DNA from 3 places in the Cellulomonas sp. NPDC055163 genome. Region 1 is predicted to be linked to each of the others. Evidence: riboswitches for the same ligand, from Rfam matches in the RefSeq annotation. Region 1 holds a riboswitch; each other region holds the start of a gene.
The links. A riboswitch is a leader RNA that binds a small molecule or an ion and turns the genes downstream of it on or off. The one in region 1 is predicted to bind cyclic di-AMP.

Region 1 (7,795 bases):
GTGCTGGAGTGGCGTCTCGACCCGACCAGCGCGCACCGCGTGCCGATCGCGACCGACCACGACGTCCAGGTCGTCGTGCTGTGCTCCCAGGGCTACACCTCGAGCCTCGCGGCTGCGGCGCTCCTGGACCTGGGGCTGCACCGGGCGACCGACGTCGTCGGTGGCTTCGAGGCGTGGCACCGCGCCGGGCTGCCCACCGAGGGGACGGGCGCGGCCTGACGGCCCGCACCTCCGCGCCGGGTCGACGGCCGAGCTCGCGGGCCGGTCCGGCTGCCACGCGCGGCCGCCGGACCGACGCCACGCCACAGGCCCGCCCGTCGGCCGCTCCTCGGCCACGCCCGGGCCTGTTCGCCTGCCACGCCCCCATCCGTTCCCCAACCACCCCAGGCCCGTTCGACGCTCCACCCCCGAGGCCCCGTCGTCGGCCCCGGGGCTACCCGCTCGTCAGGGACGGGAGCGTACGGGCGGCAGCAGCGAGCGCGTCGAGCGTCGCGGCGACCGCGGGGACCCGCAGCAGGTCGGGCGTCGTCACCGCGTGCACCGTGCGCTCGGCGGTCCCGGCCGCGGCGCGCACCACCACGCCGGGTGTGCGCAGCGCGGTCGGCAGGACGAGCCCGGGCAGCAGCGCGACGCCGAGCCCGGCCGCGACGAGGCCGAGCACCGCGACGTAGTCGTCGGTCGCGTAGGCGATGCGTGGCGTGAACCCGCGAGAGCTGCCGGCGGCGAGCAGGTGGCCGCGGCAGCGCGGGCAGCCCGCGATCCACACGTCGTCCGCGAGGTCGGCGAGGTCGAGCTCGCCACCGGACAGCGCGGGGTGCCCCTCGGGCAGCGCGACGACCGTGCCGTCGTCGACCAGGTGACGGGTGACGAGCCCGTCGAGGTCCCCGCCCGGCGTCGGGACGCCGGGGTAGGCGAAGGCCAGCGCGACGTCGCAGGCCGCGGTCCGCAGCGCCTCGAGCGCCTGCGGCGGCTCGGCCTCGTCGAGGGTCACCACGAGGCCCGGGTGCCGCTCGCGCAGGTCGGCGAGCGCACGCGGCACGATCGTCGCGGTCGCCGAGGGGAACGCCACGAGCCGGACCCGCCCGGAGCGCAGCGTCGTGAGCGACTGCACCTCGGCGGCGGCCGCCCCGACGGCGGCGGTGACGGTCGCCCCGTGGTGCGCGAGCACGCGGCCGGCCTCCGTGAGCCGGACCCCGCGACCGGCCCGCTCGAGCAGCGCCGTCCCGAGCCGGCGCTCGAGGCGCCGGACGTGCTGGCTGACCGCCGGCTGGCTCGACCCGATCGCGGCGGCCGCCGCGGTGAGGCTCCCGTGGTCGGCGATGGCACGCATGAGCCGCAGCGCCTGGACGTCGAGGGCCCGCACGTCGAGCACGGGAGCGGCCGGAGGTGCCGGGGCGCGGCCGGCCGGCGACCCGGTCACGGGTGTCCGCGCAGGACCGGACGGCGACCCGGTCGCGGGTGTCCGCTGAGGAGCCGTCGGGGAGGCACGGGCGGACGTGCCGGCACGCTCGTCCGGCGGCGAGGCCACGGCGGCCGGGACCGGCGCTGCGCCGGTCGAGGACCTGGATGTGGGTACGGGCCCTGACGCGGGCCCGAGGGCCTCCCCGCGCCCGACCGGCCGGCCCGCACGCACGCCGTGGCGGTGCTCGCTCATGGTCACCACGGTACCGACCCATCACTTCCCGTGATGGCGCACCCCGCGAACCCGTCGTTGTGTGATGTGCGGCGCGCGGACGACGATCGGATCATGCCGCTCACCACGACGCCTCTGGCCGACCTGCGCGCCGCCTTCACCCCGGTCGCCGGCTACCTCGACGCCGCGACGCTCGGACTGCCGCCCCGCACCTCCGCGGACGCGCTCCGCGAGGCGCTCGACGCCTGGCAGTCCGGACGCGCCGACGCCGCCGCCTACGACGCGGCGGTGCACCGGTCCCGCACGGCCTACGCCCGGCTCGTCGGCGTGCCGGTCGAGCACGTCGCGGTGGGCTCGCAGTCGTCCTCGCTCGTCGGGGTCGTCGCCGCGGGACTGCCCGGCGGCGCCGAGGTCGTGGTCGTCGACGGGGACTTCACCTCGGTCGTCTTCCCGTTCCTCGCGCACGCCGACCGCGGTGTCCGGGTCCGGCACGTGCCGCTCGACCGTCTCGCCGAGGAGGTGCGCCCGGGCACGGACCTCGTCGCGTTCTCGCTCGTGCAGTCGCGCGACGGCCGGGTCGCCGACGCGGACGCGGTGTGCGCCGCGGCGGCCGCGGTCGGGGCCCGCACGCTGTGCGACACCACGCAGGCCGCAGGTTGGTTCCCCGTCGACGCCGCGCGCTTCGACGTGACCGTGTGCTCCGCCTACAAGTGGCTGTGCGGCCCGCGCGGCACCGCGTTCCTGACCGTGCGGCCCGAGATCGCCGCCACGCTGCGCCCGCTGCACGCCGGCTGGTACGCGGGAGCCGACGTGTGGTCCTCGGTGTACGGCCCCGGCATGACGCTGGCCTCCGACGCCCGGCGGTTCGACGTCTCGCCCGCCTGGCTGTGCTGGGTGGGCCTGGCCCCGGCGCTCGAGCTGCTCGCCGGCGTCGACCCCCGCGAGGTCCGCGCGCACGACGCCGGCCTCGCCGACGCCCTGCGCGCACGGCTCGGCCTCGGACCCACCGGGAGCGCGATCGTCGCGCTGCCCGACGCCACCGGGGCCCTGCGCAACCGTCTTGCGGAGCACGGGGTGCGCGCGGCCGGGCGCGGCGGCGGTGTGCGCCTGGCCTTCCACGTGTGGTGCACCGAGGCCGACGTCGAGCGGGCCGCCGACGCGGTCACCGCCGCCCGCGCGGTCTGAGCGCCGGCCGGCCTGAGCGCCCGCGCGGGCGGCGACCGCTCGCGGGTCCACTGCCGCGACGCCCGCCCGGCCGACGGGACCGCACCCGCCGGGGCCGGGACCACCTCCGGACCGGACCCGGCACCACGCACGCCCGCGAGCCGTGAGCCGTCAGCCGTCAGCGGCACGCACCTTCGACGCGTAGTGCTCGCGCACCGTGCGCTCGGCCTCCTTCCCGAACATGCAGTAGTCGTCGTCGCGCGCGGCGTCCGCCTCGTCGTACAGGTGCGCCGGCCAGTCCCACAGCATGAAGCCCTGGACCCAGTCGCACGGCCCGGTCGCGGCGAACGCCGCCTCGTACCAGACGCGCTGCGCGGACTCGCTCGGCTCGCCGGGGAGCGCCCAGTCGTTGGGCAGCGCCGGGGACCCCGTGCGGCTCGGGCAGCCGGCCTCCATGAAGAAGAACGGCTTGCCGTGCGCGCGCACCACGGGCTCGATGCGCCGCAGCTGGTTCTCCCAGTCGTCCACCGGGTAGTAGCCGCTCGACGAGATCACGTCGACGGCATCCCACCACGTGACGCGGTCCTCCTGGTACTTGTCGCAGTTGTACGTGACGAGCCCCGAGTACACGGCGCGCACCTGCCGGACGAGCTCGCGCCACTCGCCCTCGCGCCGGTCCGTCTGCACCATCTCGCAGCCGATGCAGAGCATCTCCGCGCCCTCCTCCTCGGCGATGCGCGCGTGGTGCACGAGGAACTCGGTATAGCTCGCGAACCACTCGCTCCACTTCGGCTCGCACGGCACGTCGTGGTCGAAGAAGTTGATGTGCGCGCGCCACGTGCCGTCGGCGCAGTTCACGACCGGCTTCAGCACGACGGCGAGGCCGCGCTCGTGCGCCGCGCGGATCGCCGCGCGCACCTCCTCGTCGCTCACGGTCGGCTCGTCGCGGAAGCGGATCTCGGTGGACTGCGGGGTGTCCTGCAGCGTGAAGAACGTGATCGCCGTCCACGTCACGCCGAGCCGCTCGACCATCAGGGACATCGAGCGCTCCGCCTCGGGCCCGGTCCACTCCCCGCGCCGGGAGCCCCAGCCCCACGTCATCCCCGCGATCCAGCCGTCGAGCTGCGTCATCCGTGCACTCCCCGTCGAGTCGTCGCCGCCGCGCCGACGTCGCGGACCCCCGCTCCCTCGCGCGCGAGGACCACGGTACGTCGAATCGATTCGCCGGGCCCCGGCACGGGTGCATCACGCGCGCCGCCGTCGACTCCTCCTCTCCGGGGACCTTCGAAGAGGCCCGGCGTGGCGCCGCGGTCGTGTCGGAGGTCGGGGAGACGCTGGGAGCTCACGAGGAGGGGTGGGAGATGGCCGGAGCCGACGACGACCTCGGGGCCGGCGACCTCGGTGCCGACGAGGTCGCGGACGAGGTCCGCGCCGCATATGCGGGCGCCACGTGGTTCGAGCTCGCCCGTGCGACGTCCGAGGCGCACCACGCGGCCGAGCGCCACGGTGCCCGCGAGCCGGGAGCGGACGCGCGTCGCGCCCGCTACGCCGCGCTGCGCGCGCTGCTCGACGAGGCGACGGACAACGTGAGCACGCACTGCCTGCACGCGAGGCTCTGAGCAGCGCACTGCTTGCACGGGAGGCGAGCCGCGCACGTCCTGCACGCAAGGTGAGCCCCACGCGTCCTGCACGCGATGCTCCGAGCCGGGCGCGTCCTGCACGCGCGCGGCACGGAGCCCAGCGCACGTCCCGCAGAACGCCAGGGCCCCCTGGGCCCGCACGGGCGCTCCCCCGGTGCGAGGGCGGCGCGCGCCCGCGCCGCCCTCAGCGCACGGCGCCCACCGGCGCCGCGACCGCCCGCTCGTGCGGGTGCGCGGCATCCCGGCCCTGGAACGCGAGGACCGCCGGGTTCAGGACGCGGCCGTCGCGCACCTCGATCGCACGCCGCAGGGTCTCGTCGCCCGCCCAGGCGTCCGGCCCGCCCATGACCCCCGCGAGGAACGGCAGCACCGCCTCGCTGATCTCCCACGACGCCGAGCTCCACAGGTAGGACGGGCTGTGGTCGACGGCGTAGTAGGTCACGTGGTCGCCGACCTCGACGACCGGGTCGCGGAACGAGGTCGGCCGGGCCCACTCGAAGCCCATCCCCGCGTCGCACGAGACGTCGACCACGAGGCTGCCCCGCCGGAACGCCGCGAGGTCCTCGGTGCGCAGGTACACCACGGGGCGCTGCGGGTCCTGCAGCGTGCAGTTGACGACGACGTCGTGCCCGGTGAGGAACTCGGCGACGGCCACACGCGTCCCTCCGGCGTCCACGTGGCCGTCCGGCTCGAGGTGCACCATCCGTGTCTCGTGGATCGGCGCCCCGACGGCGGCGACGCCCCGGTGGGTGACGACCTCGACGTCGTGCACCCCGTGCGCGAGGAGGGCGGTCACGGCGCCGCGGGCCGTGGCCCCGAAGCCCAGGACAGCCGCGGAGAGCCGCCGCCCGTAGTCGCCGGTCAGCCCGACGAGCTGGAGCGCGTGCAGGACGGAGCAGTAGCCGGCGATCTCGTTGTTCTTGTGGAAGACGTGCAGGCCGAACCCGCCGTCGTCGGCCCAGTGGTTCATCGCCTCGAACGCGAGGAGCGTCAGCCCGTGGTCGATCGCGACCTGCGTGAGGGCGACGTCCTGGACGCAGTGCGGCCAGCCCCAGAGGACCTGGCCGGCGTGCATCGCCTCGAGGTCCTCGACCTGCGGCTTGGGCAGGAGCACGACGTCGGACCCGGAGATCACCTGCGCGCGGGGCGCGAGCCCGCCGACGAGCCCGGCGAGCTCCGCGTCGGGCACCCCGAGCCGCTCCCCGTAGCCCTCCTCGAGGGTGATCCTCGCCCGCAGCCCGGGGTCGATGCGCTCGAGGTGCGCGGGGTGGACCGCGAGCCGCCGCTCGTCCTCCTTGCGCGACGTCGAGACGATGCCCAGGCTCAGCAGACCCATCACGTGCCCCCTCGCAGGGATGACGACGACCCCGTTCCGCGAGCGTACGCCCGGGCCGCGCGAGTGAGGCGCTCGTCACACCCGGAGGGACGCCGACCGGGCGGCCGTGCCGGATTCACGCGGGGATCTCCCGTTCTTCGCGTGACCTACGTCATCCCTTCGGGTGATCGTGCAACCTGGACACGCGTTCACCCGTGACCTTGCCGTGACATATCGCGGACGCCGTGCCTAACATCGACGCGCCCCACCCTCCTGGGGCGGCCTGAGGTGGATCGCCGAGTCCTGCCACCACCCGCGGTCAGTTCGAGTCTCGCTGGCAGGAGCGGGGGACCCACTTGTGGGCATCCGTGCGGTGTCCTTGGGGTGAAGCCGGTCGAACGCGACCGGCCGGGCGTTCTCCAGCCCGAACCCGACAGCTCACCTCGTAGGCGTATGGAGAGGTTCTGCATGCCCTCGAGCACGTCTCACGGACGCCGCCGGTCACCCGGCCGGCCGACGACCCCCCTCAACGACCTCGCCACGGCCACCAGCGCCGGCATCGCCACGGCGGGTCGCCGCTCGGCGGTCGTCGCAGCCGGCTCCGGTCTCATGATCGGCATCGTGGCGGTCCCCGCCTCGGCCGAGGGCAGCAGCGCCAGCGGCGCCTCCCTCGCCGCGGTCGACAGCACCGTCCTCACGGCCTCGGCCCGCGCGATCCTCGAGACCTCCCCGGTCGTCGCTGCCGCGCCTGACGCGGTGTGGGGCTTCGACGCCCCGACGCTGACCGCCGTCACGCCGCCGCCCCCGCCGGAGCCCGAGCCCGTCGTCGAGACGCGCGCCGCGACGACGTCCCGGAGCCAGGCCCGCGCCGCGGCCGCCCCGACCGCCGCCGTGGCCGAGGAGGAGGCCCCCGCGGTCTCCGTCCCCGCCTCGGCCGTGGGCAACGCGATCGTCGAGGTCGCGTCGCGCTACGTCGGTGTGCCGTACGTCTCGGGCGGCACGACGCCCGACGGCTTCGACTGCTCCGGCTTCACCTCGTACGTGTTCGCGCAGGTCGGGATCGACCTGCCCCGCACGTCGGCCGAGCAGAAGGGCGCCGGCACCGTCGTCTCGCGTGCGGACGCCCAGGCCGGCGACCTGATCTGGTCCCCGGGCCACATCTCGATCTACGCGGGCGACGGCATGCAGATCGACGCCCCGCGCCCGGGCAAGACGATCCAGTTCCGCTCGATCTGGCAGTCCAGCCCGGTCTTCATCCGGGTCGGCTGAGCCCAGGCACCGCACTGCTCCGCACTGCACGAGAGCGCCCGCCCCTCCGGGGGTCGGGCGCTCTCGTCGTTCCCGGCGCGGCGCCTCAGCGCACGCGGTACGTCTCGACGAGCCGGTCCATGAGCGCGTCGAGGCGCGGGTCGACGACCTTGCGGGCCGGGTCGGCGTCGAACCAGTCGACGATCTCGCGGGCACCCCGCTCGAACGGCACGGTCGCGCGGTAGCCGGGCACGACGCTGCGCACCTTCGTGTTGTCGAAGACCATCGAGTGCGCCTTGTCGCCGAGGAGGCCGGCGCCCCACTCGGGGTCGTGGGACGCGATGACGTCGGAGGGCACGTGCACGATGCGGGCCTCGACCCCGGCCGCCGCGGCGAGCGCGTGCGTGATCTGGTCCCACGTGAGCACGTCGTCCGACGTCAGGTGGAACGCCTCCCCGAGCGTGCGCGGGTGGCCGAGCAGCGGCACGAACCCCTGGGCGAAGTCGGTGTGGTGCGTGAGGGTCCACAACGACGTCCCGTCCCCGTGCACCACGACCTCCTTGCCCTGGCGCATGCGCTCGAGGGCCGTCCAGCCGCCGTCGAGGGGGACGAGCGTGCGGTCGTACGTGTGCGAGGGCCGCACGATCGTCGCGGGGAAGCCGTCCTCGCGGTACGCGCGCACGAGCAGGTCCTCGCACGCGATCTTGTCGCGCGAGTACTGCCAGTCCGGGTTGCGCAGCGGGGTCGACTCGGTCACGGGCAGCCGGGCGGGCGGCGTCTGGTACGCCGACGCGG
Region 2 (7,795 bases), on a different contig from region 1:
TAGATGGCGCCCGCGGCGTCGAGGACGGACTCCCGCACGGCGTGGCGGTGAGCGTCGACTGAGTCGCGCCAGAGCAGCGGCATGCCCCTACCGTACCCACCCCAGTGACACGTCGTCGGCGCTGTGACACTGTGTTCCATAAAACCCGACCCAGGAGCTCTCATGGACACCACGCCGGACCGGCCCTCCCCGTCAGCTGACCACGCTCGGCCGGAGCGCCCGCGCGCGCCGCGGTGGGTGAAGGTCCTGGCCGTGCTCGGCGCCGTGATGGTTGCGCTGGTGGTGATCGCCCTGCTGGCCGGCGGCGAGCACGGTCCGCAGCGCCACGGGGCGGCCGGAGCCGAGGCGGGTCCGACCACCACGCTGGGTGCGCGACGGTGAGCATGTCGCCGGGGCTGCGCAAGGGGGCGCTGTGCCTGCACATCACGTCCTCGGTCGGGTGGACCGGGGCGGTGCTGACGTTCTTGGGGATGTCCGTGGTGGCGATCACCGCACGGGAGGACGCGACGGTGCGCGCGATGTACGTCGCGATGGATGCGCTGGCGTGGACGGTGCTCGTGCCGCTGGCGCTCGCCGCACTGGCGACGGGGCTGGTGCAGTCGCTGGGCACGGTGTGGGGGCTGGCGCGGCACTACTGGGTGGTGACCAAGCTGGTGCTCACCGTGGTGGCCACGTTCGTGCTGGTCCTCTACACCGAGACCCTCGCCACGCTGGCCGAGGTTGCGACCGACACCTCGACCGGCGACCTCGACGCGCTGCGCTCGGTCTCGCCGTTGGTGCACGTGGTGCTCGCGCTGCTGGTGCTGCTTGGCGCCACGGTCTTGTCGGTGTTCAAGCCCAAGGGCCTGACCGCCCGCGGGTGGCGGCTTCAGCAGGGCGCGCGGGCCGCCTGATCCCTGGCGGGTCAGGCTTGTTAGCCCCGGGGAGCGCCCTGCGTTGTCTCTTGACGTTCGCAGGCGTGCGTCGTAACTTACCGTTCGTGGTCACTTACCGAGTGGATGACGGATGGGACGCCTTGGGCGACCCGACCCGGCGGGCCATCGTCGCGCGTCTGGCGGAACGCCCGTGGGCGGTCGGCGAGCTGGCCCACGAGCTGCCGATCAGCCGGCCAGCGGTGTCTCAGCACCTGAAGGTGCTCAAGGACGCCGGCCTGGTCACCGACCGCACCGCCGGGACGCGCCGGGTCTATCGACTCAACCCCGCAGGCGTCGCCGCCTTGCGAGATCAGCTGGACACGTTCTGGAGCCGCGCCCTGACCGGGTACCAGGACGCCGTCGAACACCCGATCGAGGAGGACTCATGACCCAGGCAGTCGATGTGGTGGTGCGCCGGCAGATCGTCGTGGACGCGCCGCTCGAGCGCGCCTTCGCCGTGTTCACCGAGCGGTTCGGCGACTTCAAGCCGCCCGAGCACAACCTGCTCGACGCGGCGATCGCCGAGACCGTGTTCGAGCCGAAGGTCGGCGGTCACATCTATGACCGCGGCGTCGACGGCACCGAGTGCCGCTGGGCGCGCGTGCTCGCCTACGACCCCCCGGACCGGGTGGTGTTCAGCTGGGACATCAGTCCCCGGTGGAGCATCGAGACCGACCCGGACAACACCAGCGAGGTCGAGGTCCGGTTCGTCGCCGAGACACCCCAGCGCACGCGGGTGGAGCTGGAGCACCGCCATCTCGACCGGCACGGACCCGGCTGGGAGTCGGTCCGTGACGGCGTCGCGCACGACGAAGGATGGCCGCTGTACCTCGACCGCTACGCCGCCCTGCTCGCCGCACCGCGCTGATCGTCGAGCAAGCAGACGGGAACCTAGCTCGTCAGGGCGGGCCCCTTGGGGTGATCCCCGGCTCGGAGGCCATCCGTATCGACGTTCGGCGCACCAGCCGACCTGCGGGATCGGCTCAGCGGTGATGTCAGCGGGCGGGGACGGGACGCACGGTGAACTGCTCGACGCCGGGCAGGTGCTCGACAAGCTCGGCATGCGCGGCGGTGGCGATCGCGTCAGCGTCGGCGAGCGTGGTGACGTTGACCGTGATGACGGCGTCGCCCACGACGCGGTGGCCGATCCAGCGCACCTGCAGCCGGTCGATGCCGGCGACCCCGGGAGTTGCCTCCAGGGCATGCTCGGCTCGGTGCAAGAGGGCGGGGTCGATGCCGTCCATCAGTCGGCCGCCGATGCTCTTGGCGGTGCCCCACAGCAGCACGAGGATCGCGGCCGCGATCAGGATGCCGATGATCGGGTCGGCGACCGGGAAGCCGAGCCAGACGCCCAGGGCGCCGAGCACCACCGCCAGGGAGGTGAAGCCGTCGGTGCGAGCGTGCACGCCGTCAGCCACCAGGGCGGCCGAGCCGATGCGTCGCCCCACGCGGATGCGGTAGATCGCCACCGCTTCGTTGCCGGCGAAGCCGATGACGCCGGCGGCCGCAAGCAGGCCGAGGTTCTCCAACGGGCGCGGGTCGAGGAGCCGGTCGACGGACTGCCACGCGGCCACGACCGCTGAGAGAGCAACGACCACGAGGATGAACAGGCCGGCGAGGTCTTCGGCGCGCCCGTAGCCGTAGGTGAACATGCGCGACGCGGGTCGGCGTGCCAGCACGAACGCCACCCACAGCGGCACCGCAGTCAGGGCGTCGGAGAAGTTGTGGATCGTGTCCGCCAGCAGGGCAACGGATGCGGTGAACAGGACGACGACGAACTGCGCGACCGTGGTGCCGAGCAGCACGAACAGGCTGATCTTCAACGCCCGCACGCCCTCCCGGGAGGCCGTCAGGGCGTCGTCGACCGAGTCGGCGGCGTCGTGGGTGTGCGGCATGAACAGCTCCCGAAGGAACCCGCGCAACCCGCCGCCGTGGCCATGCCCATGGTCGTGCTCGTGGTCGTGCTCATGGCTGTGGCCCGGAGAGTGGTCGTGCGCGACGTCGTGGTCGTGCACGTGCGCCCGCGCGCTCATGACGCGTCTGCTTCGAGCATGTCCTGGTGGTGGTGCCGCGGCGTGCCGCCGAGAGCGTGCTCGGCCTGGAAGATCGCGTCGGTGACGAGCTGGCGAGCGTGCTCGTTCTCGAGCCGATAGAACACCTTGGTCCCGTCGTGGCGCGTAGAGACGATGCGCGCCAGCCGGAGCTTGGCCAGGTGCTGGGAGACCGTCGAGGGCGACTTGCCCACGACCTCTGCGAGGTGGTTCACGCTCACCTCGCCCGTGTCCCGCAGGGCGAGGATGATCCGCACCCGCGTGGCGTCCGCCAGCATCGCGAACACCTCGACAGCGAGCTCGACGAAGGAGCTGTCCGGCAAGCGACCGCATCTATTCGTATCTTCGATCATGCGCAGATATTAACTCTGCCGCCGTCGCGCTGAAGCACGCTCGGTCGCCGCACCTGGGCGGGCTAGGCGTCGCGTGCTGTCGGGTCGACGGCCTCGGCGCTGTGCTGGAGCCTGGTCCCGGGTTCGACGCCGGCTTCCTCGAGCCGCCAGATGAGCTCACCGATGGTGCGCTGCACCTCGCGCCACTGGGCTTCGGGGTGCGTGGCACCACCGTCGAGGGCGCGGTGGGCGTCGAAAGATGTCAGGTACGCCTTGAGCCCGGCGCGCAGCAGCATGAGCTCACGCCCGGTGAGGATGACCTGGTGCGGTGCGTCGATGTCCACCCGGCCGCCTGCGGTTCAGCTGACGCGGATGAAGGTGGGGTTGGTCTGCCAGATCTCGCGGATCTGGATGGTCTTGCCCGGGCGGGGGGCGTCGACCTGCATGTTGTCGCCGGCGTAGATCGAGATGTGCCCCGGGGACCAGATGAGGTCGCCCGGCTGGGCCTCGGCCCGGGAGACGACCGTGCCGGCGCCGCGCTGGGCGGAGGACGTGCGCGGGAGGGTGATGCCGACCTGGGCGTACACGTAGGACGTGAACCCCGAGCAGTCGAACCCCTCGGGGGTGCTTCCCCCGGACAGGTACGGCACACCGACGTAGCGGGCCGCGATCTCGACGATCGCGTTGCCGTTCGCCGACGCGGGCGCCGCGGCACCGATCGGCTCCGCCTCGGCCGCGGGCGCCTCCTGCGTGGCGGGCTCGGCTGCCGCGGCGCGGGCCGCGCTGCGCGACGCAGCTGCCGGCGCGGGCTCGGGCTCGGCCTCGACGACGGGCGGCGGGGCGACCGCGGTCAGCGTGGGGGCCTCGAAGCCCCAGACGGCGTCAGGGGCGGCGGCCACGACCGGGGAGGTGTGCACCAGCGCGTGCGCGGAGGCGGTCAGCGCGGCGGTGTTGACGCCGGCGACGCTGGCGGCGTGCGTGCCGGACCCGTGCGCCGAGGCGGGCACGGCCACCATCGACAGGAGCAACCCGGACCCGGCTGCGGCGACGGCCGAGCGGCGGCCCGCGGTGGCCAGGCCCGCGCTGGTCGCGGTGGCGAGGTCGTCGAGAGAGGTCGTGGGGCGACCCGGTGAGCGGCGACGGCCGCGGGTGGCGCTCGAAGGCATGGTGAACCTCTCCAGACGCCTACGAGGTGAGCTGTCGGGTTCGGGCTGGAGAACGCCCGGCCGGTCAGGTTCGACCGGCTTCACCCCAAGGACACCGCACGGATGCCCACGATGTGGGTCCCCCGCTCCTGCCAGCAGGACTGGAACTGACCGCGGGTGGTGGCAGGACTCGGCGATCCACCTCGGGCTGCCCCAGGAGGGTGGGGCGGGTCGATCCTAGGTGCCGCTTCGCGGGGATGTCACGGCAAGGTCACGCCGGCGGGTCGCCAGCGCCGCGGACGCTCTGCTCATCACGACTTCTTGGACTACCGGGAATGCCCACGCACTGGGACACGTTGTGCGCTGGTATACCCCCCAGGGGTATCCGTTACGGGCAGGTCGCCGAGGAGGGCCGGATCATGAGCACGTCGCATCCCGAGCACCACACCACCCCGCCAGGTGCCGAGCACCACGGCCACCACGGCACGCCGGTGACGGTCACCGCAGACCCGCAGCCGGCGGCTCACGGCGAGCACCACCCGGTGCACGCCGAGCATCACCCCGACCACGGCGCGCACAGCCACACCGACACCGCCCACGCCGACCACCATCATGACCATGCGGGGGCGGCGCCCGCGGGTGGGCACCAGCACGGGCACGGCGGCCAAGGCGGGCACGGGGACCACGTCGGGCAGTTCCGGCGGCTGTTCTGGTTGACGCTCGTGCTGGCGGTCCCGACGGTGCTGGCCAGCGGGATGTTCGCGGCGCTCCTGGGGTACCCCCTGCCCGACGCACCCGCGATCGCGTGGGTCTCCCCGGTGCTCGGCACGATCATCTACGTCGTCGGCGGGCGCCCCTTCCTGGTGGGGGCGGTCAGCGAGCTGCGGGCACGCAAGCCCGCGATGATGCTGCTCATCGGCATGGCCATCACGGTCGCGTTCGTCGCGTCCTGGGGCTCGAGCCTGGGGGTGCTGTCCCACGAGCTCGACTTCTGGTGGGAGCTGGCGCTGCTGGTGGTCATCATGCTGCTCGGGCACTGGGTCGAGATGCGCTCCCTGGCACAGACGTCTTCCGCGCTGGACTCCCTGGCCGCGCTGCTGCCCGACGAGGCCGAGCGCGTCGACGCCGGCACCGTCACGGTCGTCGCCCCCGCCGACCTGCGTCTCGGGGACGTGGTGATCGTGCGCCCCGGCGGACGGGTGCCCGCCGACGGCGTCGTGGTCGACGGGTCCGCAGACGTCGACGAGTCGATGATTACCGGGGAATCCCGCCCGGTCCGGCGCGCCGCGGGCGACCACGTCGTGGCCGGGACCGTCGCCACGGACTCCGCGATCCGAGTCCGCATCGACGCCGTCGGGGACGACACCGCTCTGGCCGGCATCCGCCGCCTCGTCGAGCAGGCCCAGTCCTCCTCTACCCGCGCCCAGCGCCTGGCCGACACCGCCGCCGGGTGGCTGTTCTGGTTCGCGCTCGGCTCCGCCGCCCTGACGCTGGCCGCGTGGCTGACGTGGGGCACCCCGGAGACCGCGTGGATCCGCGTCATCACCGTCCTGGTGATCGCCTGCCCCCACGCCCTGGGCCTGGCGATCCCGCTGGTGGTCTCCATCGCGACCGAACGCGCCGCCCGCGGCGGGGTGCTCGTGAAGGACCGGATGGCCTTGGAGCAGATGCGCACCGTGGACACCGTCCTGTTCGACAAGACCGGCACCCTGACCAAGGGCGAGCCCGCCGTGACCCACATCGCCGTCGAGGGCACCCGCACCGAGGACGAGGTCCTCGCCCTGGCCGCGGGCGCGGAGGCCGACAGTGAGCACCCGCTCGCCCGTGCCATCATCGCGGCCGCCACCGCCCGCTCCGTGCGGGTCGCGCGGGCGAGTGAGTTCCGGGCCAGTACCGCGGTCGGGGTCCGCGCCACCGTCGACGGGCACGACGTCGCCGTCGGCGGGCCCCGGATGCTCGCCGAGCACCACGCCCACCCGCTCGCCCAGACGCACGCGTGGGCTGAGCAGGGCGCGATCGTCCTGCACGTGCTCATCGACGGGCAGGTCGCCGGGGCGCTGGCCCTGGCCGACGAGATCCGCCCCGAGTCCCGCCAGGCGGTCGACGCCCTGCACGCCCGCGGCGTGCACGTGGTGATGATCACCGGCGACGCCGAGCCGGTCGCCCGCGCGGTCGCCGCCGAGATCGGGGTCGACCAGGTGTTCGCCGGGGTCCGCCCGGAGAACAAGAGCGAGAAGGTCGCCGAGCTGCAGGCCCAAGGCCGGCGCGTGGCGATGGTCGGGGACGGGGTGAACGACGCACCGGCGCTCGCCCAGGCCGACGTCGGCATCGCGATCGGCGCCGGCACCGACGTCGCGATCGCCTCGGCCGGGGTGATCCTGGCCAGCGACGACCCCCGCTCGGTGCTGTCCGTGATCGAGCTGTCCCGCGCGTCCTACCGCAAGATGCAGCAGAACCTGTCCTGGGCCGCCGGGTACAACCTCATCGCCGTCCCCCTCGCGGCGGGTGTGCTCGCACCGGTCGGGTTCGTGATGCCGATGGCGATCGGGGCGATCCTGATGTCCGTCTCGACCGTCGTGGTGGCGCTCAACGCCCAGCTCCTGCGCCGACTGGACCTGCGGCCCGAGGCCAGCGCGCAGGCAGTGCTCGCCCGCCGCGGCTGACCCGGCACCCCGGGCGCCGGGGCGGCTTCATCGAACCTTGATGCAACGACAGCCTCGCTCGGGCGTCCCCCGGGCGAGGCTGGCCCGGTGGGCGTGCCCACCGCACGCTCGTTGCCTGATGCCTCGCCTGGGACGCCTGTTCCGGGCGAGGCACCTCGACGTTGGGAGATCTCATGAACCGCGCTCGACGGCGCCTCACCGCGACCGTGATCGCCTTCGGCGTGACCGTGGCGGTCGCCGCGTGCTCGCAGGACCTCGGCCCGGCCACCGCGCCGACCGGCCAGGCGGCCACCGCCTCCGACGGGCACGCCCACGCGGACGAGACCGACAGCGCCGGCCTGCCGGGGGCGCACACGCACGGGGTCGGGATCAACCCGGCCGACGACCTGGTCTACCTGGCCACGCACGAAGGGCTGTTCCGGTACGACGAGACGGGACCGAAGCGGGTGGGGCCGGTGATCGACCTGATGGGCTTCACCGTCGCCGGGCCGGACCACTTCTACGCCTCGGGTCATCCGGGGGCCGGGACGGACATGGCGAACCCGGTGGGGCTGATGGAGTCCACCGACGCCGGCGAGACCTGGACCGCCCTGTCGCGGGAGGGCGAGTCGGACTTCCACGCCATGACCGCCTCAGACGCGGGGGTCGTGGCGTTCGACGGCGCGGCCCTGCAGGCCACGAGTGACGGGG
Region 3 (7,795 bases), on a different contig from region 1:
CGACGTCCCCGCGGCCCCGCCCGCCTGACCGCCCGCAGGGGCCGCCTGCCTGACCGCCCGCACGGGCCGCCCGCGCAGGCCGGCCACCCGCACGGGCCGCAGCGTCCGGTCAGACCCGGCGCTCGGGCGGCACCTCGCCGGTCCGCTCCGCGAACTGCTTGCACCGGCTCGTCACGACCATCACCGGGCACACCGCGTGGTGCAGCACCGCCTGGCTCGTCGACCCCAGCAGCAGCCCGGCGAACCCGCCGCGACCGCGCGAGCCGACCACGATGAGGTCGGTGGCGGTCGAGAACTCCGTCAGCAGCTCGGCGCCCGTGCCGTCGAGCACGTGCCGGCGCACCGTGAGCCCGGGGTGGTCGGCGAGCGCGCGGTCGACCACGACGTTGAGGCCTTCCGCGGCGTCCGCGAGCACCTGCTCGTGGTCGACGGACGCGGGCAGCCACGCGAGGATCCCGCTGCCGGCACCCACGGGCACGCCCGCGACGGCAGTCAGCTCGGCGCCCCACACCTCGGCCTCCCGGAGGGCGCAGCGCAGCGCGAGGTCCGCCTGCGGGGACCCGTCGATGCCGACGACGATGCGCCGCACGGGCGCGACGGGCTCGAGCGGCGCGTCGTCGGACACCGTCCGTACGGAGTCCGTTCCGCGCAGGGGCACCACGACCGTCGGGCAGGCCGCGTGCGCCGGGAGCGCCGACGACACCGTGCCGAGCAGGCGGTCCGCGAACCCGCCGCGCCCGCGCGTGCCGACGACCGCGAGCGCCACGTCGTGCGACATCTCGACGAGCACGCCCGCGGCGTCGCCGGTCGCGACCGTCGCGGTCACCGGCGTCCCCGACGGGGCCACCCGCGCCTGGGCCTCGGCGAGCACCGCGCGGGCGCCCTCCTGGATCGCGGAGTCGTCGAGCGCCGCGTAGCCGCCGTCGAGCGAGGCGGCGGTGAACGACGGCAGCGAGTACGAGCACACGATGTGGAGCCGGCGTCCGTGCGCCCGGGCCTGTCCGGCGGCCCAGTCGAGCGCGTGCAGGCTGGCCGCCGAGCCGTCCACCCCGACGAGTACGACGTCGTCGTGCGTCATGGCCCGTACCTCCTGGTCGTCACGGCACCCAGTCTGCCCCCGATCATGCCCCGACCGGAAACTTTCGGGAGGCGTCCTTGGGGGCCGCTTGGCGTGTGCCACGCACCGCGGCGTCCCGGGGTCCCACGGACGGCGCCCAGGTGGTCCGCCGGGCGGGGCACGCCCGCTCAGGCGACGAGGTACGCGTTCCAGGTGGGCTCGTCGACGTGGGAGCCGGCCATGAGCGCCGCCAGGCCGCGCGGCGCACGGGGGACGAACGGCAGCTCCCAGCCGATCTCGTGGAGCAGCCGGTCGGCTTTGCGGTGGTTGCACCGGCTGCACGCGGCGACGACGTTGGTCCACTCGTGCCGGCCGCCGCGCGAGCGGGGCAGCACGTGGTCGACCGTGTCCGCTCCCCCGCCGCAGTACGCGCACCGGTGACCGTCGCGCTGCAGGACCGTGCGCCGCGTCGGGGCGACCGCCTTGCGCATCGGGACATGCACGTACCGCGTCAGGCACAGCACGAGGGGCAGCGGGAGCGAGGTGCGTTCCGAGTGGAGCTCGCGGCCGTCGGTCTCGAGGATCGACGCCTTCCCGGACATGACGAGCGTGACAGCGCGGTGCACGCTCACGACGCAGAGGGGTTCGAGACTGGCGTTGAGAAGCAGCGTCCGGTGCGTCACGGGCATCAGCACGGCGGGCTCCTGTCCAGGTCGGTGGACCCACCTGGCTGGCGGGTCCCTGGGGGAGTGCAAGCGCGACCAGAGTACGCGGCGACGTGCCCCGCGTCCCCCGACTCTGGCACGAGCAGGGGGTGGACGCCCGGTGATTTCCGGACGTACGTCCAGGGCCCCCTGCGCGCCGTGGCGTGCAGGGGGCCCTGGAGGAGCGGTGCGGGGGGCTCAGCCGATGCGGATGAAGACCGGCGAGCTCTGGTAGATGGTGCGGAACTGCACGGTCTTGCCCGGCGACGGCGAGTCGATCTGGTCGTTGCCGCCGGCGTAGATGCTGATGTGGCCGGGGCTCCAGATCAGGTCGCCCGGGAGCGCGTCGGCCCGCGAGACGACCGTGCCGGCGCCCTTGATGGCGGACGACGTGCGCGGGAGCGAGATGCCGAGCTGGGCGTAGACGTACGAGACGAAGCCCGAGCAGTCGAAGCCCTCGGGGGTCGTGCCGCCCGAGACGTACGGGGTCCCGACGTAGCGGGCCGCGACCTCGAGGACCGCGTTGCCCGCGACGGACTGCGGGATGGGGTTGTTGACGGTCGCGGTGGCCGTGCGCTCGGCGCTGCGGCTCGCGGCGGCCCGTGCGGCACGGGTCTGGGCGACCGGCTTCGGGGCGACGGTCACGGCGGGAGCCTCGAAGGACCATGCGGCGTCCACCGGCGAGGAGACGACCGGGGAGGTCTGGAGCACGGCCCGCGCCGAGGCGGTGAGCGCGGACGTGTCGACCGCCGGAAGGGCACCCGCGGCGCCGGCGCCGGGGGCAGCAGCCGCGGGGCTGATCATCGTGGCGACGAGACCGCCCGACGCGGCGACGATCGCGGCGCCACGACCGACGGCGCCCATCGACTCGGACGCCGCGGACGCGAGGTCCGTCAGCGGTGTGGCAGGGCGGCGGACGGAACGGTGCCGCGCGCGCGTCGTGCTCTCGGTCACTGGGTACCTCTCCTGTGGCCTGCGAGGTCAGCTGTCGGGTTCGGGTGGGAGAACACCCGGCCGTCGGGATGCGAGCATCCGTCGGGCTTCACCCCAAGGACACCGTTGCCGGTGCCCGTCATGGGTCCCCCGCCCCTGCCGGCGAGTTGAGCGGACCGCGTGCGGCGGCAGGGTTGGGCGATCCGCACGAGGGCTTCTCCGAAGGAGGGTCCGGGTGAAGCAGGACGAACGTACAGGAGTCCCCGCGGGAATGTCACGTATCCGACACGTCCCGTTTCGTCCCCTGCACCGGACGGGTCCGCCGCCTCCCCAGGACACCTCCCGCCGCCGACGCCGGGGAGCCCCGGGACGGTGCCGGAGCGGGGTCGCGCGCGCCCCGGCGCAGGTCAGCGGTTGCCGACGAAGATGTGGCGCGCGACGTCGTCGGGCAGGTCGAGGACCGTCGCCGCACCGGGCGGCGCGATGGTCACGACACCCGGGCCGCGCTCGACCGTGACCGTCACACCCGGGCGGATCCCCGCCTGCGCGAGCCGCGACAGCAGCTCGACGTCCGGCTGGATCGGCTCGCCCAGGCGCGCCACGACGACGTCGTCGAGCCGGCCCCCCGCGGCGTTGGCGACGGTGAGGAGCGACGTGACGCCGTCGAGGAACTGCTCGGACGTGCTCGTCTCGCCGATCTCCGCGAGCCCCGGGATCGGGTTGCCGTAGGGGTCGAAGTGCGGGTGGTCGAGCAGCGCCGCGAGCCGGCGCTCGACGCGCTCGCTCATGACGTGCTCCCACCGGCACGCCTCCTCGTGCACGAACTCCCAGTCGAGGCCGATGACGTCCGTGAGCAGCCGCTCCGCGAGGCGGTGCTTGCGCATGACGCGGGTGGCCTTCGCGAGCCCGAGCTCGGTCAGCTCGAGGTGCCGGTCCCCGCTCACCACCACCAGGCCGTCGCGCGCCATCCGCGCCACGGTCTGGGAGACCGTCGGGCCGCTGTGCCCGAGCCGCTCCGCGATGCGGGCCCGCAGCGGCGTGATGCCCTCCTCGGTGAGCTCGTACACGGTCTTCAGGTACATCTCGGTGGTGTCGATCAGGTCGCTCACGCCGCAGCCTCTCGCTCGTCGCTCTCGTCGTCGTCGCTGGCCATAAGGGTAGGCGCTCCGGCGCCGACGGCCCCCGACGCCGTATCGTCTGCACCGTGCCCGAGGCCCCCGACACCGCGCCCGCGATCCGTGCGATCACCGTCCCCGCCGACCTGCTGCCCGTCGACGGCCGGTTCGGCTCCGGACCCAGCAAGGTCCGCGCCGCTCAGGTCGACGCCCTGGCGTCGGTCGGTCGCACGCTGCTCGGCACGTCCCACCGCCAGCCGCCGGTGCGCGCGCTCGTCGGGCGCGTGCGCTCGGGCCTCGCCGAGCTGTTCGACCTGCCCGACGGGTACGAGGTCGTGCTCGGCAACGGCGGCTCGACGGCGTTCTGGGACCTCGCGACGCTGTGCCTCGTGCGCGAGCGCAGCCAGCACGTGAGCTTCGGCGAGTTCGGCGCGAAGTTCGCGACGGCTGCGGCTCGCGCCCCGTTCCTCGGCGAGCCGACCGTCCGCACCGCGCCCCCGGGGCAGCTCGCGCTGCCCGAGCCGGAGGACGGCGTCGACGTCTACGCGTGGCCGCACAACGAGACCTCGACGGGCGTCGCCGCGCCCGTGCGCCGCGTCGCCGGCTCGCGCGAGCAGGGCGCCCTGACCGTGGTCGACGCGACGTCCGCGGCGGGCGGGCTCGCGGTCGACGTGAGCGAGACCGACGTCTACTACTTCGCGCCGCAGAAGTCCTTCGCGTCCGACGGCGGGCTGTGGCTCGCCGTCCTGTCGCCCGACGCCGTCGAGCGGGCCGCGCAGGTCGAGGGCGGCGGGCGCTGGGTGCCCGAGTTCCTGTCGCTGACGACGGCGGTCACGAGCTCGCGTCTCGACCAGACGCTGAACACCCCGGCGCTCGCGACGCTCGTGCTCCTCGCGGAGCAGCTCGACTGGATGCTGTCGCACGGTGGGCTCGCCTGGGCCGCCGCGCGCACCGCGGAGTCGGCCGCGCACCTGTACGGCTGGGCCGAGCAGCGCGACTGGGCGACGCCGTTCGTCGACGACCCGGCGGTGCGCTCGAACGTCGTCGGCACGATCGACCTCGCGCCCGAGATCGACGCCGCCGCGGTGGCGCGCGTCCTGCGGGCGCACGGCGTCGTCGACATCGACCCGTACCGCAAGCTCGGGCGCAACCAGCTGCGCGTCGCGATGTTCCCCGCGGTCGACCCCCAGGACGTGCTCGCCCTGACGCGGTGCATCGACCACGTCGTGGAGCAGCTGGGCTGACCGCGGCACCGGACCCACGGTGAACGCCCGCCCCGCACCCGCCCGGCTCGTCCGGGACCGGGTCACCGCCGCGCTCTACGCGTGCTTCGGCACGTGGGGGTGGTTCCTCTACAGCTTCGTGCCCGGGCTGCCGCTCCTCGCCGACGAGCTCGGGATCACCCGCGCGCAGGCCGGCCTGCACACGGGGTTCATGGCGTGCGGCACCCTGACCTCGGGCTTCACGAGCGCCGCCCTCGTGCGCCGGCTCGGCCGCCGCGGCGTCCTGCTGCTCGCCGCCGGCCTCCTGTCCACCGGGGTCGTCGCCCTCGTGAGCGCCCCCGGCCTGCTCGTGACGCTGCCCGCGGCGACCGTCGCCGCGACCGGCGGTGCGCTGTTCATCGCCGCCGCACAGCCCGCGCTCACGGTGCACCACGGCGCCGCGGGCCCGGCCGCGGTGAGCGAGGGGCACGGCACGGGGGCGCTCGTCGGGCTCGTGGGGCCGCTCGCGCTCGGCGGCGCGGTCGCCCTGGGGTGGGGCTGGCGGCCCGCGGTGGCCGTCACCGTGGTGCTCGCGGCCGGCACGGCGCTGCTCGTCGCGCGGCTGCCCGGGCAGGGTGCGCTCGGCACCGCGACGGCCCGGGCCGCCGGCACCGCCCCGGCGACGGAGACGGGAGCCGCGGGCGCAGCGGGATCCGTCGACGCACCGCCGGCCGGCGCCGCGGGCGCACGCCCGGGCCGCTTCTCGACCACCTTCTGGCTGCTCTGGGCCACGCTCGTCGCGGTCGTCGCCATCGAGAACGCGACGACCGCGTGGGCGGCCGACCTGCTGCGCACGCACGCGGACGCGGGGACCGGTGTCGCCGCCGGTGCCGTCTCGGGGCTCATCGCCGGGATGTGCGTCGCGCGCTTCGCCGTCGGGCGCCTCGCGCTGCGGTCCACTCCGCTCCAGCTGCTGCTCGCCGCCTTCGCGGTCGCCGCCGCCGGCTGGCTCGTGCTGTGGGTCGCGACGACGCCCGCGCTCGCCCTCGCGGGGCTCGTCGTCGCGGGGCTCGGGTACGGCGCGCAGTTCCCGCTCGCGATCTCGATGCTGCTCGGCGCCGCCGACGGCCGGCTGGACCAGGCGCAGGCCCGCTCGACGCTCGGCGTCGGAGCCGCGGTGGCGGTCGCACCGGTGCTGCTCGGTGGGCTCGCCGACCAGGTCGGGACGCACACGGCGTTCCTCGTCGTGCCGGCGCTGATCGCGTGCGGGGTCGTCGCGGTCCTGCTCGCGGAGCGCGCGCGGCGGCGGCACGAGCCGCACCCCGTCAGCCCGGCGGGCGCGGCCGGAGCGGCCTAGCGACGGGCACGGCCCGCCCCCGGCGCACCGGGGACGGGCCGTGTCATGTCGTGGAGGCCGGAGGGCCCCCGGTGGTTCGGCGGGTCAGCTCTCGGCGTGCCGGCGGGACCGCGCACGGGCCGCGACGAGACCGCCGCCGGCGAGCACGAGGGCGCCCGCGGCGACGAGCCACGGCGTCGTCTCGGAGCCGGTCGCGGCCAGCACCTGCGACGACGCGGGATCGGCGGCGAGCACCGACGACGCCGGCGACGTCAGGCACGCCGACGAGGACGGCGGGTAGGCGACCGTCGTGGTCACGGACTGGTTCGCCGCGAAGGTGACCGCCACACCGGAACCGGCACGGACCCAGTCGAACGCGTCGCCCTGCACCCACGTGCCGTCGGACGCCTTGGTCCAGCCGGGCCAGTCGACGCCCTTGCCGTCGGCACCGGCGACCGCGCCGGGCCACGGGACGCGACCCTCGAGCGGCAGCCCGGACTGCACGACGTCCGCGCCGGACGGGTTGTCCCACGTGATGGTCAGCGGGCTCGCTGCGCCCTCGACCGCGACCTTGTACGTGAGGTAGGGGACGTCGTCCACGCACACGGGCGAGGCGACCTCGACCTTGACGGCGCACACGCCCCCGGCCGAATAGCCGTCCCCGGTGTCGTCGCAGCCGTTCGGCGACGGTGCGACCGCCGCGGCGGCGGGCAGTGCGAACGCCAGGCCGACGGCGGCCGACAGGGCGGCGGCGGAGCTCACCCTCATCGATCTCTTCATGACGGTGCTCTCTCCCATACCGCATCATCCGGACAATCAGGAGAAGCCAACGTAACTCCGGCGCGCGGCGAAGGCGCCGAGGCGGACGGGTGAAACCGCGGAATCACCCGGTCGGTCGCCCACCGGACGGGCGCGCCAGGACGGTCGTCCGGCACATGCCGACGGCTCAGTCGGTGCAGGCACCGGTGACGGTCCCGGGCGCCGTGAGCGTCGGCGTCGTCCACACGTCGAGCCGGTCGCCCGGCGCCGGCGCGGGCACCGTGACCGTGAACCGGTACGTCGCCCGCTCGCCCGGCAGCAGGCGCGAGGTCAGCGTGCTCACGGCGCGCCCCTGCTCGGTGGCGGTGGCTCCCCCGACGAGCTGGTCGCCGACGCGCTGCTCGAGGATCCGGCCCCCGGGGGGCGCGTAGACCGTGATGTTGGTCGCGACGCCGCCCACCGGCAGACCCGTGGCGGCCGTCCCGGTGACGTACCGCGGGTACGCGGCGATGTCACCCGGTGGGGTGTACGCGAGGTCGAGGCGGAGGACGGCCGTGGCCCAGCCGGGTGCGGGCGGCGCGGCGCAGCGCAGCTCTTCGACGGTCAGGTCCGTCGTCAGGAAGTAGTCGAGCTTGCCGCCGGAGCCGTCGTCGAGGAACACGCCCGGGGCCGCCGCCGGCGAGCCCGTG

Region 2: another riboswitch for cyclic di-AMP. It lies ahead of ACWFNE_RS12440 (C40 family peptidase); the one in region 1 lies ahead of ACWFNE_RS04045 (C40 family peptidase).
Region 3: another riboswitch for cyclic di-AMP. It lies ahead of ACWFNE_RS19305 (C40 family peptidase); the one in region 1 lies ahead of ACWFNE_RS04045 (C40 family peptidase).

Annotation. Positions count from the first base shown of each region.
Region 1 covers NZ_JBSGSU010000002.1:52,743-60,537, forward strand. Annotated here, with positions in the region: gene ACWFNE_RS04015 (rhodanese-like domain-containing protein) at 1-219, shown strand, start outside; gene ACWFNE_RS04020 (LysR family transcriptional regulator) at 434-1,420, opposite strand; gene ACWFNE_RS04025 (aminotransferase class V-fold PLP-dependent enzyme) at 1,748-2,818, shown strand; gene ACWFNE_RS04030 (glycoside hydrolase family 113) at 2,969-3,928, opposite strand; gene ACWFNE_RS04035 (hypothetical protein) at 4,159-4,416, shown strand; gene ACWFNE_RS04040 (N(5)-(carboxyethyl)ornithine synthase) at 4,622-5,773, opposite strand; cyclic di-AMP (ydaO/yuaA leader) riboswitch at 6,037-6,218, shown strand; gene ACWFNE_RS04045 (C40 family peptidase) at 6,221-7,021, shown strand; gene ACWFNE_RS04050 (NAD-dependent epimerase/dehydratase family protein) at 7,107-7,795, opposite strand, start outside.
Region 2 covers NZ_JBSGSU010000005.1:419,428-427,222, reverse strand. Annotated here, with positions in the region: gene ACWFNE_RS12480 (TetR/AcrR family transcriptional regulator) at 1-83, opposite strand, end outside; gene ACWFNE_RS12475 (hypothetical protein) at 163-381, shown strand; gene ACWFNE_RS12470 (DUF2269 domain-containing protein) at 384-893, shown strand; gene ACWFNE_RS12465 (ArsR/SmtB family transcription factor) at 980-1,303, shown strand; gene ACWFNE_RS12460 (SRPBCC family protein) at 1,300-1,782, shown strand; gene ACWFNE_RS12455 (cation diffusion facilitator family transporter) at 1,910-2,947, opposite strand; gene ACWFNE_RS12450 (ArsR/SmtB family transcription factor) at 2,944-3,318, opposite strand; gene ACWFNE_RS12445 (hypothetical protein) at 3,381-3,641, opposite strand; gene ACWFNE_RS12440 (C40 family peptidase) at 3,657-4,463, opposite strand; cyclic di-AMP (ydaO/yuaA leader) riboswitch at 4,466-4,647, opposite strand; gene ACWFNE_RS12435 (heavy metal translocating P-type ATPase) at 4,862-7,105, shown strand; gene ACWFNE_RS12430 (F510_1955 family glycosylhydrolase) at 7,279-7,795, shown strand, end outside.
Region 3 covers NZ_JBSGSU010000012.1:56,557-64,351, reverse strand. Annotated here, with positions in the region: gene ACWFNE_RS19320 (Lrp/AsnC family transcriptional regulator) at 1-28, shown strand, start outside; gene ACWFNE_RS19315 (universal stress protein) at 110-1,078, opposite strand; gene ACWFNE_RS19310 (HNH endonuclease) at 1,246-1,746, opposite strand; gene ACWFNE_RS19305 (C40 family peptidase) at 1,960-2,715, opposite strand; cyclic di-AMP (ydaO/yuaA leader) riboswitch at 2,718-2,878, opposite strand; gene ACWFNE_RS19300 (metal-dependent transcriptional regulator) at 3,102-3,803, opposite strand; gene serC (phosphoserine transaminase) at 3,899-5,053, shown strand; gene ACWFNE_RS19290 (MFS transporter) at 5,073-6,368, shown strand; gene ACWFNE_RS19285 (LPXTG cell wall anchor domain-containing protein) at 6,453-7,115, opposite strand; gene ACWFNE_RS19280 (DUF4012 domain-containing protein) at 7,294-7,795, opposite strand, start outside.